DNA from 2 places in the Carboxydothermus ferrireducens DSM 11255 genome. Region 2 is predicted to be linked to the other one. Evidence: a T-box and tRNA genes for the amino acid it is inferred to sense, from the RefSeq annotation. Region 2 holds a T-box; the other holds one or more tRNA genes.
The links. The T-box of region 2 lies ahead of glyQ (glycine--tRNA ligase subunit alpha). A T-box ahead of a tRNA ligase gene usually reads a tRNA of that ligase, here a tRNA-Gly.
Positions count from the first base shown of each region.

Region 1: it has a tRNA-Gly gene. The T-box ahead of glyQ (glycine--tRNA ligase subunit alpha) is inferred to sense a tRNA for this amino acid. The anticodon was not compared.

Region 1 is NZ_ATYG01000019.1:42,605-49,964, reverse strand. It holds gene CARFE_RS0108060 (cytochrome c3 family protein) at 1-246, opposite strand, end outside; gene CARFE_RS0108055 (long-chain-fatty-acid--CoA ligase) at 503-1,978, opposite strand; gene CARFE_RS0108050 (LysE family transporter) at 1,999-2,649, opposite strand; tRNA gene CARFE_RS0108045 (tRNA-Leu) at 2,783-2,873, opposite strand; tRNA gene CARFE_RS0108040 (tRNA-Cys) at 2,908-2,982, opposite strand; tRNA gene CARFE_RS0108035 (tRNA-Gly) at 2,998-3,072, opposite strand; tRNA gene CARFE_RS0108030 (tRNA-Phe) at 3,084-3,159, opposite strand; tRNA gene CARFE_RS0108025 (tRNA-Asp) at 3,168-3,244, opposite strand; gene speB (agmatinase) at 3,352-4,215, opposite strand; gene speE (polyamine aminopropyltransferase) at 4,227-5,060, opposite strand; gene CARFE_RS0108010 (pyruvoyl-dependent arginine decarboxylase) at 5,076-5,537, opposite strand; gene CARFE_RS16710 (hypothetical protein) at 5,648-5,776, opposite strand; gene CARFE_RS0108000 (glycoside hydrolase family 15 protein) at 5,766-7,360, opposite strand, start outside.
Region 2 is NZ_ATYG01000002.1:31,192-38,551, forward strand. It holds gene CARFE_RS0101545 (pyruvate, water dikinase regulatory protein) at 1-757, opposite strand, end outside; gene CARFE_RS0101550 (helix-turn-helix transcriptional regulator) at 767-1,408, opposite strand; gene glyS (glycine--tRNA ligase subunit beta) at 1,512-3,584, opposite strand; gene glyQ (glycine--tRNA ligase subunit alpha) at 3,602-4,474, opposite strand; T-box leader at 4,581-4,785, opposite strand; gene recO (DNA repair protein RecO) at 4,837-5,559, opposite strand; gene CARFE_RS0101575 (long-chain-fatty-acid--CoA ligase) at 5,724-7,360, shown strand, end outside.

The sequences.
Region 1 (7,360 bases), on a different contig from region 2:
ACTGGCAGGATTTTGTTCATTGGGGAGGTAAATTTCATTGGGATAATAAGTTGTACCATCAGCATTAAATTTTGCTGGTGAATTATTATAGCCATAAACTGTTTTACTTGTAGGTGTAGGAATGTAACTTCCTGGGCCATAAACATCTTTATCGGTGGTTGGCACCAGCACCTGAGCGGCATAGGCCGTGGCGGTAAAAATAATTAGCATTAATACCGCCAGGATTAAAACAAGCCCTTTTCTCATGGTAAACCTCCTTGTTTTTATTACTACCCCAAGAAACCCGCTTCCTCTTCTCCTCTCCCCCCTTTCCGGAAGTAGACTGGGTCCCTCTGGGGCGGAATGCACCTCCTTGTGTAACTTTTCTCTTTTTAAACCCACTAATATATTTACGCCAATTGTAAATATTTTCCTCCTATTATTAAAAAAATTTTTAGTAAAACTATATTTAAAAAAACGACAAAACCCCTCACATCTTTTGACATGAGGGGAATAAAATAAACTATTTATTTGTATTTTCGCCACGCAATACCTTTTTCATTATTTTTCCGGTAGCATTTTTCGGGAGCTCCGGCAAAACCTCTACATAACGCGGAATTTTATAAGCAGCAAGTTTATCTCTTAAAAATTCGGAAAGTTCTTTGCGGGTAAGACTGTTATACCCTTCTTTCAAGGTTATAAAAGCTTTTACCGCTTCTCCCCGCACTCCATCCGGAACTCCCACCACCGCCACTTCCCTGACTGCAGGGTGATCAAGTATCGCCCTTTCCACTTCTGTAGGATAAACATTAAAGCCGCTTACTATTATTAAATCTTTTTTCCTATCCACAATATAGAGATATCCCTGTTCATCCTTTTTGCCCAGGTCACCGGTCAAAAGACCGCCATTTACCAGGACTTTTGCCGTTTCCTCGGGTTTATTATAATAGCCTTTCATGACGTTTTTACCAAAAACCATTAACTCGCCAACTTCTCCAGGAGGAAGCTCATTTAAGTTTTCATCTACTATTTTTACCTCCATCCCCGGCAGCACTTTGCCGATAGAGCCGGGAATTCGCGGCCCCCTTCTTGGATTCAATGTAACAATTGGAGATGCTTCGGTTAGCCCGTAGCCTTCGACAAGGGGAACCCCAAATTTTTCCTCAAAGGCATAAAAAAATTGCGGAGGCAGAGATGAGCCGCCTGATACGGCCAAATGTACTGAATTAAAGGCTTCCCTGGGTAAATATTCAAGAAGATATATAAACATCGAAGGTACACCCAAAAAAATCGTAATTTTTTCCGCTACCAGTACTTTCCCGATCTCCCGGGGATTAAAACCATCTTCAATGGTACAGGTTGCACCGGTATACAGGGGTGCCAGTAAACAGGCGGTCCAAGCAAAAGAATGGAATAAAGGCAGTACCGCCAGGTAGTTATCATTTTCATCAACTTCCGCAAAACGCGTAACCGAATCGGTATCAAAAATTAAATTTTCGTGGGTAAGCATGGCACCCTTGGGAAAGCCGGTAGTACCGGAAGTATACAGTATGGTACAAACATCATTATATGTTGGTTCAATAAACTTTGCCTCCAAGTTCATTATTTCCGAAGTCAAAGCTTCATTTAACACTATCACCATTTCTTCGGGTAACGGAAAACGCTCCTTTAATGTAAGCCAGATTTTTTCCTGAATTGCAACAAAACGGGCCTGAGCGTCACCAAAAATATATCTAATCTCTTCCGGAGCTAAACCCATGTTTACCGGTATGATAATACCCCCGGCTTTGACTACACCAAAATAAGTATAGACAAATTCCGGAGAATTACCTGAGACTAAGAGAACTTTATCTCCCGGCTTTAATCCTTTTTGCTGCCAAAAAACTGCATACTTTTCAATAATTTTCGCCATTTCCCGATAGGTTACTTTCCTTCCCCGATAACTTAAGGCCGGATGCTCTGGACGAAAATTATTTTTAAAAATTTCGTGCAAATACATTAACTTTACCTCCTTAGGATTTACATAATTTTTAAACGTGTAATCCCATCGCCAATAAATTTTGCTCCCAAAACAACTAAAAAAATGCCACAGATAAATATTATAAAAAGATAAGCCGTTTGTTTAAGATGTTTTCGACCGCGGGCAATCAAGTACGAAATAAAACCATACCAGCTAAAATCCGCAAGCAAGTGACCAAGTAAAAAGGCACCTACTCCAAAAACTCCAACAATCAGGGACCTGGTTAAATAGCTTAAACCAATCGTCGCCCACCAAAGGGACCAGTAGGGATTTGCCAAAGAAACCAAGGCCCCATTAAGCATTAACCGACCCGGCTTTTGGGGTATTGAACCACTTCCGGTTAAATCAAGGGAAATTTTTTTATAACCGGCATCTCTGGTCATGGTAAACCCAAAATAAATAAGCATCACCCCGCCCAATAGTCCAATGGCTCCAGAGACGTAAGAATTTGTAAGGATTTTCCCCAAACCCAAAAGTATTACCACCACAAGCGCCGTCTCTAATAGCGCATGTCCCAGGATTAAAAGCGGGCCTGCCCAAAATCCCCGCCGTAAACTCTCGTTGATGTTTACCGTTAGAAGCGGGCCCGGCATCATCGCCCCGGAAAAGCCAACAATAAACGCCGTAACAAACAGACCAAATACTTCCATCTCTTTTCCCCCTGTCTCTTAACATTAAATTTAATATTTATTATATTCTATATCTTATAAAAAACAGAGTTTTTCCGTCAAATCGTTTTTAAAAAACAAAAAAACCTGCATTGCTGCAGGCTTTTCTTTCAAGTGGTGCCGGAGACCGGAATCGAACCGGTACGGGCCTTTAAGGGCCCCCGGGATTTTAAGTCCCGTGCGTCTGCCAGTTCCGCCACCCCGGCGAATTTATAAAAAATTATTTGATTGTTTTCATTGTGGAGGCGGCACCCGGATTCGAACCGGGGAATAAAGGTTTTGCAGACCTCTGCCTTACCACTTGGCTATGCCGCCAGGTTAGATAAATAATGGAGCGGAAGACGGGATTCGAACCCGCGACCCTCGCCTTGGCAAGGCGATGCTCTACCCCTGAGCCACTTCCGCCCGTTTTTTGATGGTGCCACGGGACGGAATCGAACCGCCGACACGAGGATTTTCAGTCCTCTGCTCTACCAACTGAGCTACCGTGGCAAGCTTTATGGCGGAGCTGACGGGATTCGAACCCGCGATCTCCTGCGTGACAGGCAGGCATGTTAGGCCCCTACACCACAGCTCCGCATCTTTATCTGCCTGTCGGCCCAACCGACATTTATTATAATACATGACATTTACTTAGAAGTCAACTACTTTTTTTGAGTTTTTTATTTTTTCAATGTTTTGATATTACCTGGTAATATTAAAAGATAACAATGCCCGGCGCAAAATTTTGGCCGCCAAGAGCGATGTACGTTCCGAAGGATCATAGACGGGCAATACTTCAACTAAATCCATGCCAACAATATTTAAAGAACTAAGTTTTACAATGGCTTCCATTATCTCAATGCTGGTAGCTCCCCCCGGTTCCGGGGTTCCGGTTCCCGGGGCAAAGGCCGGATCTACCACATCAATATCCAGGGAAATAAACACCGGCTTTTGCCCAAGTTTTTCCAACGCTTTTTCTACACCCGCCAACACGTTTTGGCCAAGATAGTTTGATTTTTTTGTAATAAACTCCTTTTCCTCTTGGGTACCGGAACGGATACCGATATGATAAAGGTTTTGCGGCCCAATAATTTCCGCTACACGCCGCATAACCGTTGCATGGGAAAGTTTTTCTCCCTGATAATGATCCCGCAAATCCGCATGAGCATCAAAGTGAACTACAGCTAAATCGGGATACTTTTCGGCAAATTCCAGGATCACCGGATAAGTAATTAAATGTTCGCCACCGATAATTAGCGGAATTTTACCGTCACTCAACACTTTTTTCGTTACTGTCCGGATGCTGGTAAAGCTTTCTTCAATCCTGCCCAAAGTCAGCGCTACATCTCCCATATCGTAAAAGTTTACGTCATTAAGACTTTTTTCCAAATCCCAGTCATACTCCTCTAAACCAAAGGAAACCTGACGGATATGCTGGGGAGCCATGCGGGCACCTGGCCGAAAACTGACGGTAAAATCCATGGGAATACCAAATAAAACAAAGGCAGCACCTTCATAATTGTCGGAACTGCCCATAAAACCAGTAAATTTTTCAACAGGAAGCATTATCTCACCTTCTATTTGATTATCTCGGCAATAAAGTTTGGCAGCATAAAAGCCCCAAAGTGAACCTCAGCATTATAGTATTTATTGCTCGGATCAACAAATATATCTTCTTTTTTTACCGCCAGCGGGTCGTATTTCTTCGAACCTAAAGTAAAAGTCCAAACTCCGCTGGGATAGGTGGGAACAGTAGCAAAGTAAAGCCTGGTAATGGGAAAATTCTTTCCTATTCTTGTAAAAGAATTTTTAATTATATCTCGATTGAAAAAGGGGGATTCGGTCTGGGCCACCATAATCCCGTCATCTTTTAAGCTCTCATAAACTTTTTTATAAAAATCTTCACTAAAAAGTTCAACCGCCGGTCCTACCGGTTCGGTTGAATCAATGATTATGACATCATATTCCCCTTTATGTTCTTTTACATGTTTTATCCCATCCTCGACTCTTACTTCAACTTTAGGGTTCCCCATTAATGCAACGGCAATTTCCGGTAAATACTGCTTACTTACCTCAATTACTCTTTCATCAATTTCCACCAAAACTGCTTTTTTGACCTTAGGATGTTTTACTATTTCCCGAATAGTTCCGCCATCGCCGCCCCCAATTACCATAACCTTTTCAGGGTTGGGATGGGTATTTAAAGCCACGTGGGCAATCATTTCATGATAGACAAACTCATCTACAACCGTTGTTTGAACCATCCCATCTAAAACGAGCATTCGTCCAAACTGCAGAGTTTCAATTACAGCTAACTCCTGGAAAGGTGTTGTTTCCGTGTGCAATGTTCTGGTAATTTTACAGGTAATACCCACATTTGGAGTTTGTTTTTCGGTAAACCAGAGTTCCATCCTTATCCCCCTCTATTAGTACCAGAGCGGTACCGCGGCGAAAGCACAGCCGATTTTTTCAACCCTGTGTTCAGCAGACTTAATTATAGTTTTATTTAAAGCAATGCCCCTCACTTTAAAGGCTTCCTCTAACATTTGGGCAATTCTTTCTTCCGCCTCTTTGGCTGAACATTTACCCGAAAACTCCATAATTACCCCGAAATGATCAGCTTCTGAAATACCCACCCCTACAGCAGCAGCAATTAACTCACCGGGAGTGTCAGAAATTATTGCCCCATAAGCTGTTGGAACTAATGAACCCGGAGGAATCACAAGGTCATTATCCAGTTCGCAATTGGGCGGCAAAATTGAAGATACCCGCAGCAAGTTGACATTCCCAATCCGGGCTTTTAATAAGGCATTGTCAAAAGCATTTAATGCAGTTTCACCTTCCGCAGCGGCGGCTGTCACAAAGTATTTCTTTGGGGTTGGTAACATGTTTTTGCCTCCTTTTTTTAACTTTCCAAATTAAACAATGAATATTATAGCAAAAACCTGAAAAAAATAAACATCTTTTAACATTATTCTTAAAAATTTTTCGTAATGGCTTAATAACCCGTAAATCCGCTCCCGAATTGCCATAAAATGCACAGCTTTAACGCCTTTTCGTAAAACTCCCTGCCCCTTGCATCCATGTTTTGAGCCAGTTTAATAAACTCATTAATCTTAACCACCATAACGCTCCTGCTTTCCAATTGTATTGTCATAAAAAATTAGGGTACGAACCAGCTCTTCATGACTAAACCCCTGGGGGAAATTACCCCACTGTTCGCCAGTACGCGGGTCGTAATGCTCCGCCATTAATTTTAACGGACTTGCCGATTTTAAAGTCCTTTCCAAAAATTTCTCAGCTTTCTCCAAGCATCCCATTCTTAAATACTGACGGATTAACCAAAACGTACAAAGATAAAAGGGCAAAACTGCTCCTTCAAACCGCAAAACCGCGCCGTGAAAATTAAGCTTTTGCTCAATATACTTTACTGTATTTATCATTCTTTCGTCCATCGCAGGTAGCACACCAAACTCGGTTATTGCCAGAACCGAACTATCAGCAGGAGCATCAGGACCATAATGCTGGAGAAAAGCTTGCTTTTCTTCACTGTATCCCCGGGATAACAGATTTTCTTTTATTTCTCCGGCAATTTTTAGATATTCCCTGGCCCGGGGATAATCTTTTAATGCCGACGCAATTTTAGCCCCGGCGATCATTCCGGCATAACACATTACCTTGCCAAAAACCCACTGCCGTTTTTTATCCCTAAACTCCCAGATGCCGTGCTCCGGTTTATCCCAGTTGCGGGCAGTAAACTCTAAGGCTTTTTTTATTTTTGGATAGGCTTCGGCTAAAAAGTTCGCATCCCTGGTAAAAAGCCAGTGTTTCCACAAGCCATAAACGATATTCCCTTCATTATCGAGCTGCAGCTGTTCCGCCGCTTTGTTGCCAAAACGAATTGGTTTTTCCCCCTCGGGCCCCGATAACTCCGGCAAAATTATTTCGTAGGAACACAATCCTTCAATGGTATATAAGGGGTTTTCAAAGTGATCCGCTTTCTCTAAAAGTTTTAGAGAAAACTCATAAAACTTTCGGGATTCTTGATGAAATCCCGCCAGATCAAAGGCATAAGCGGTATAAAAACCGTCTCTTAACCAGCAAAAACGGTAGTCCCAATTATCCTCTCCATTGGGGTAGGCTGGAAACGAAGCGGTGGGAGCAGCAATAATAGCTCCCGTTGGTTCATAGGTTAAAAGTTTTAAAACCATTAAACTTCGCTCGTAAAACTCCTGCCAGGAAGCTGGAACATTTTTTAGCTCCTTTTTTGGTAAAAACCAGCGCTCCCAAAATGCCATTACCTCAAAAAGTTCTCTATCGCTTATCTTAACCAAAGCCTGATATGCCTGTTCCAAATTATTACCATAACTTAGCACAATCTGTAACCTGTCGTCGGAAATTTTCCTGAAATCAATAAAAAAACTCACTCCAGGCCCTTGCACCTGCCATTGCTGCTCAGTTTTTTTTACAGCAAACTCTAAGTGATTAAATTTTGTTAATTCTACCTCAACTTCAATTTTAGCCACGTCCCCAAAAACTTCGCGAACCAAGAGATTTTTTCCCCAGGGCATATAATCCACAACTCTATATTCCCCGGAATTAGAAACAATTATTGTTTCTAATACCGCTCCCTTTCCCAAATACCGTTGGTCTTTTGTAAAAGTCTTTTCCCCTAATTTAAGGGTTATTCCACCTCCAACTTGCGGCGATA
Region 2 (7,360 bases):
TTACGGCACAGCCAATTTTTTTCATAATACCCAGAGCATAATCCAGCTCCATCAAAATTCTTTCCATGTTAGCATAATCGGCCGTTTGGGATAGTCCCAATGTTTTTAGCCTTTCCTTCCTGATCTCAAATAAAATTGAAGGTTTTATGGTAAGCCCCACTATTTTTTGCGGGGGAATTTTAAACAATTCTTCCGGGGGAGTAGCCTCCGGTACTAACGGCACGTTTGCCGCTTTAATCCCTTTATGGGCCAAATACATACAAAGGGGAGTTTTAGAAGTCCGCGAAACCCCTATTACAACTAAATCAGCTCTTAATAAGCCCCGAGGTTCTTTGCCGTCATCGTATTTAACGGCAAATTCAATCGCTTCTACCTTGCTAAAGTAAGCTTCATCTAACCTGCGGATCAGTCCGGGCTGGTATTTAGGATTTTGCTTGGTGATTTGCTTTAAGCCCTCCAACATCGGTCCCATGATATCCACATGGGGAAGGGAAAGTTCATGGGCTCGCTTTTCCAGGTACTCTTTTAAGTCCGGACGCACCAGAGTATAAACCACCAAGGCCCCTGCACTTTCCGCTTCCTGTAACGCCTCTTCCACTTCCCGAACCGAACTTAAGTACGGCACCCGCCGTATATCAACCCGGCCCGAATCAAATTGACTGGCAGCCGCTTTCGCCACCACTTCCCCCGTTTCCCCGATTGAATCAGAAAGAATATAAACCACTGGAATTTGCTCTAACTTCAGATTAATTGCCAATACCTCCTTTTACTTTCCGGCCAGGCTGACAAAAAGCCTTGTAATGTTGGTTTTGGTAAACCTACCCACCACCCGGTATTTTTCCCGACCTTCATGCAGCACCGTTTCTACTACCGGAAGGGAATCTACCTGGTGGTGAATTAATTTCTCCGCTGCCCTTAACACCGACTCATCGGGATAAGTTACTATGATGTTTGGCATCCGCGTCATTACCACACCTACAGGAAGCTTGTTAATATCTTTACCGCCCATAGTAGCTTTGAGCATGTCCTTGCGTGAAGCCAGCCCTTCCAAAAAACCTTCCTCGGAAACAACAAAAATTGTCCCCACATCTTCAATAAACATCGTGACGATAGCATCATATACCGTAGATGTTTCCCGCACGACTATAGGGCGGGACTGAACTTCCTGCACCCGAATATTTCCTAAAACCCCGGCAATTACATCCCGGGGTTCCCTCCCGGTATAGTAATAACCTACCCGGGGTCTTGCTCCCAGCAATCCAGCCATGGTTAAAATCGCTAAATCCGGCCTTAGCGCTGCACGACTGATGTTAAGTTTTTGAGCAATCTCCTCCCCGGTAATAGGACCGTGATTGCGCACTATTTCAAGGATTTTTTCCTGACGTTTTGTAAGTTCGATATAATTCACCTACCTTAAGGAAATGTGCTATATTATTTAACTAGCTTACAGGATATATTATACTATATTTACTTAAAAAATACCTCCTAATTTAATAATTTTTTGCAAAAAATTAACCAACAATTTTGCTCAAATCGGCAATTTCCAGAACAAGTCGGGCAATTGCTCCAAGTAATCCGAGGCGATTTTCCCTTATCTTTTCGTCTTCAGCCATCACCAGCACTTCGTTAAAGAACCGGTCTAAAGGGTTTGCTAATGCCGCCACTTCTTCCATAGCTTTTAAGTAAGCTTTTTCCCTTAAAAACTCCTTAACATTTAGGGAAATCTCGCTAAACCTGGCAAAAAGCTCTTTTTCCGCCGGCTCATATAATAAACTTTCAGCTACTTCCCTTCCCTGTCCTTTACGGGCCAGGTTATACGCCCGGGTAAAGGTCGTAGTAAGGGCTGTGAAACTCGGATGGTTTCTGAGATTTTCTAAAGCCCGAACTCTTAAGTAAAGGTCATAAAAGTCATCTTTTCCGGTAGCCAGCACCGCATCAATGGTATCGTAAGAAAATCCCTCTTCCAGTAAAAGACCCTTAAATCTTTGGTAAATAAACTCCAAGAGTTCTTCATAAACTTCGGCGAAATTCGCTTTTTCCCGAACCTCGGCGGGTAACAAATTAAAAGCAGCATCAAAAGCCTTCTTTAAAGAAAAGAAGCGTTTGTTTTCAATTAACGTGCGAAGAAGTCCTAAAGCTTGCCGCCGTAAACCAAAGGGGTCCGCCGAACCGGTTGGAATTTGTTTTAAGGCAAAAAATGCCGTGAGGTTATCTATTTTTTCGGCACAGGACAGTAAAATTCCGACTTCAGAGGTTGCCACAATATCCCCTGAAAATCTTGGAAGGTAATGCTCAAAAATTGCATCGGCTACTTCCTTTCTTTCCCCGGACTTTAAAGCATAATCCCGACCCATAATCCCCTGGAGCTCGGGAAACTCATAAACCATATTGGTAGCAAGATCTGCTTTAGAAAGCTCCGCTGCCCGGGCGGCGTAACTTTTTACCTCATCATCACAATTAAGTTCCCTACCAATAGCCACCACAAGTTCCTTTAACCGTAAAACTTTATCCCATACCGTTCCTAACTTCTCCTGAAATACTATCCGGGTAAGTTTTTCATTATAAGCGGAAAGCGGTTTTTTCAAATCTTCCCGGTAGAAAAACCGGGCATCATAAAGCCTGGCCCTTAAAACCTTGGCATAGCCCTCGGCAATTTCCGCTAAATTTTCCCTGCCTCCGTTTCTAACAGCTAAAAATTTGTGGTACAAACTTCCATCATTTTTAAACAGGGGAAAATAGCGCTGGTGTTCCTTCATTGGCGTAATTATTACTTCTTTAGGTAGTTCTAAAAATTCTCTATTAATTTCTCCAATTACCACGGTAGGATACTCCACCAAATTGGCGTTTTCCAGTAAAAGTTCCTCATCCTGATCTACCACAACTCCTTCTTCGGCGCTTGCCCTATGTAACTGAGCCCTGATCATCTCAATTCTTTCATTCAGGGAAACAATAACATAATTCTCTCTCATTGCAACAAAGTAATCGGCTGCTCTATCTAAAACAACTTCCTTTTGCCCTAAGAAGCGGTGACCCCTGGATATCCTGTCCGCCTTAATTCCGGCTATTTCAAGGGGTATCACTTTTTCATCCAGCAGGGAAACAAGCCAGCGAATCGGGCGAATAAACTTAAAATCTATATCTCCCCAGCGCATGGGTTTGGGGAAAGACAGGCTTTTTATTAACTTCCGGGCAATTTCAGGCAACAATTCGTCTACCGGATTTCCCCCGGTTTTTTTCCGGGCAAAAACGTAAATAACCCCATTTACCTCTTTTTCGATTACTTCGTTAGGTTCTATCCCCTGGCTTCTGGCAAAACCTAAAAGAGCCCTGGTCGGATTTCCTTCGCTATCATAAGAAGCCTTCTTAGCGGGCCCCTTTACTTCCTGAATTTTTTCTTCGGTCTTCGGTAAAACTCCCTTAACGTAAAAAACAATCCTCCGGGGTGTTGCCTCGGAAATTACCGCTTCATACTGCACCCCAAATTCCTTTAAGAATTCTTCCCCTTTATTTTTGACCTCTTCAATAATCCCGGGAATAAAGCGCGCCGGTATTTCTTCAACACCAATTTCCAGTAAGTAGTCCATTTTTTCTCCCCCCTAAATTATTTTTTTAAAAGCGGAAAACCGAGACTCTCCCGCTGCTCAATGTACTTCTGCGCAACCAGACGAGCCAAGTTTCTGATTCTCCCGATATACGCCGTTCTTTCGGTTACCGAAATTGCTCCCCGGGCGTCTAAAAGGTTAAAGGTGTGGGAACATTTTAGGACAAAATCGTAAGCCGGCAGAACCACTCCCGCTTCAATTAGACGTTTTGCCTCCGCCTCAAAATCTTTAAACCAGGAAAAAAGCTTATCCACATCGGCCAGCTCAAAGTTATATTTGGAGTTTTCAATTTCCCCCATTAAGTGAACGTCCCCGTAAGTTATTCCATCGACCCAGACAATGTCATAAACGCTATCTTTTTTCTGAAGGTACATAGCGATCCGCTCTAACCCATAGGTTATTTCCGCCGATACTACCGGAAGGTCAATACCGCCGCATTGCTGAAAATAGGTAAATTGGGTAATCTCCATTCCATCAAGCCATACTTCCCAGCCAAGACCCCAGGCTCCTAAAGTTGGGGACTCCCAGTTATCCTCCACCAGGCGAAAATCGTGCTCTTCAAGGTTAATTCCCAGATATCTTAAGCTATCCATATAAAGCTCCACCACATTATCGGGGTTGGGCTTTAAAATCACCTGATACTGGTAATAATGTTGCAAGCGGTTGGGGTTTTCTCCGTACCGTCCGTCGGTTGGTCTTCGCGACGGCTCTACATAAGCCACCCGCCAGGGTTCCGGTCCTAAAGCCCGCAAAAAGGTATGAGGATTCATAGTTCCGGCCCCTTTTTCGGTATCGTAAGGCTGAGCAATAATGCAACCTTGCTGCCCCCAGTATTCGTTTAGCTTTAAAATAATCTCCTGAAAAGTAAGCATAAAAAACACCCCCATATTAGATATTAGAAGTTGGATGTTGGAAATTGGAAAAACCAATAAAAACAAACACCTTAATAAATTTAAAGCCCCTTTGTCCCGGCAAGCTGCCAGGGACGAAAGGGGCATCCTTCCGCGGTTCCACCCTGGTTGGCCAAAAAAGGCCCACCTCAAAACTTTGCAGGCTTTACTCCCCTTGGGGTTTCCTCCTGCCGGCTCCCCGGCGCCTTCACCGTTTATCCCTACCGGGTCACACCAGCCCCCGGCTCTCTTTAAGGGAAATCACAGCTACTCCTCCGGTTCACTGCCAATCCATTATTAATTTGTTTTGAAATAATTTACCAAAGCCTAAGAAAAAAGTCAAGTTAAAGAAGTCTTATTGGCTCACCCAATTGATAACCCAAAAAATATTCCAAGATGGTTTTAACTCTATCCACTACCCGCTCATCCAATAAAAGTTCCGGTAACTTTTCCGGTGAAGCAAGAAGTAAGGCGTTCATCCCTTTTACCACTTCCGGAAATATTTCAAAATAAATCCCCTCTATGGGCCTACAGGAAGGACAGACAATTCCTCCTTCCCCAGCTCCAAAATACCATACTTCACCCCGGTAAGGTTTGCGGCAAACGGCACAGTGAGTGGTTATGGGTCTAAAGCCGGTAAAAGCCAAAAGTTTTAATTCAAAATTTCGTAACACAATTTTGGGCCAAACTCCCGAATTTAGTAACCGTAAACTATATAAAACCCAATTGTATAGTTTAGGGTTAAGTTGCCCCAGAGGCCAAAAGCGATCCGTCAGCCACGCAATTTGCCCCGCCGCATGTAACAAATCTTTATTTCCATAAAGATTGGGAAAATACTCTATGCCTTCCGCTTGCTCAACGATAAAATAATCGTTACTTTGCCGCAAATAAATGTTGGTCCGGCTAAATTCCAGTAACGCTCCCCGCTTTTTGCTTTTTACCTTTTTTGCACCGTAAGCCACCGCTTTAATTTTTCCCAGCTCTTTCGTTATAATTGTCAACATCCGGTGGCCATCACCGAAGTCACTACCCTTTAACACAATCCCTTCATCCAAATAAAATTTCAATATCCATCCCTCTTCTGAACAATTAACTTTATGCTGTCATAATTATATCATTGTTTATTTAAAAAATTATTAGCAATAATTTTTTGAATTTTTAAAATTTTTATTGCCTGAATCCAATTCAAAAATATAATAAACTTAAGAAAACATTTTAAGGAGGGTTTTTCATGATTGATTTAAATAATCCCCCATCCTGGCCTTATTATCCAAAAAACGTGAAATATCACCTGGATTATCCCCCTATTTCTTTGGGTGAAATGTTAGATAAAACTGCCAACGAATTTCCCAACACCGACGCCACAATCTTTTTCGGTGCAAGAATTAAATACCAAAAGTTAAAAGAGCTCACCGATAACCTTGCCGCCAATCTGCAAAGCCTGGGAATTAAAAAGGGAGACCGGGTAGCCTTGATTTTACCCAATTCCCCCCAGGCCGTGATAGCCTTTTATGGTGCTTTAAAAGCAGGCGCAGTGGTTGTCTGGAACAATCCCATGTATACCGAACGGGAACTTCACCACCAGCTTACTGACTCAGGCTCCAAAATTGTGATAACTCTGGATTTAATTCTCCCCAGGGTGTTAAATATTAAAGCTAAAACTTCGTTAGAAAAAATAGTGGTAACCCGACTTTCAGAATTTATGCCACCTCTTTTAAAACTTCTGTATCCTGTCAAAGTAAAAAAAGAAAAACAGTGGGTTGAAATCCCGAAAGAATCATTTATCCTTGGTTTCCAGGAACTTTTAAAATCACCACCCCAGCCCCTTGCAAAAATTACCATTAATCCCGAAGAAGATTTAGCGGTACTCCAGTATACCGGAGGAACAACTGGCATTTCTAAAGGGGTAATGCTCACCCACCGTAATTTAATTGCCAATGCTATGCAGGTAAATGCCTGGGATCCCGTAAGAAGCAGCCAGGATATCATTCTGGCAGTAATGCCTTTCTTTCACGTTTACGGTTTATCGGTTGCTTTAAACCTGGCCGTTTTAACCGGCGCCACCCTGCTTATTATGCCTCGTTTTAACGTCGATGAAATGCTAAAAACCATAGTAAAATACCGGCCCACTCTCTTCCCAGGTGCCCCAACTATCTACGTTGCCATAATCAACCATCCCAGAATAAAAGATTATGACATTACCTCAATTAGACTGTGTATTTCCGGATCAGCACCGCTACCGGTGGAAGTTAAGAAAAAGTTTGAAGAAATTACCGGCGGCCGTATTGTGGAAGGATATGGCTTGACCGAATCATCTCCCGTTACCCACTGCAATCCTGTTCATTCAATGGAAAAGCCCGGTTCGGTGGGGCTGCCCCTTTCCGATACCCTGTGTATGGTAGTTGAACCTGACACATTAAATCCAGTAGCCATTGGCGAAGTAGGCGAAGTTGCCGTAAAAGGACCTCAGGTTATGAAAGGTTACTGGAATCGCCCAGAGGAAACCGCCCTGGTCTTAAAAGAAGGCTGGCTTTTAACAGGCGATTTAGGCCGCATGGATGAAGATGGCTATCTTTATATTGTGGATCGGAAAAAAGATTTAATAATCTCCGGCGGTTACAACATTTATCCGCGGGAAGTGGAAGAAGTTTTATACGAACATCCTAAGGTTAAAGAAGCGGTAGTAATAGGTGTTCCCGATGAGTACCGGGGAGAGGTGGTCAAAGCCTTCATTGTTTTAAAAGAAAATGAAACCGCCACTTCTGAAGAAATTATTAAATACTGCCAGGAAAAACTCGCCAAGTACAAAGTTCCAAAATACGTGGAATTTAGAACCGAACTCCCCAAAACTACCGTAGGTAAGGTTTT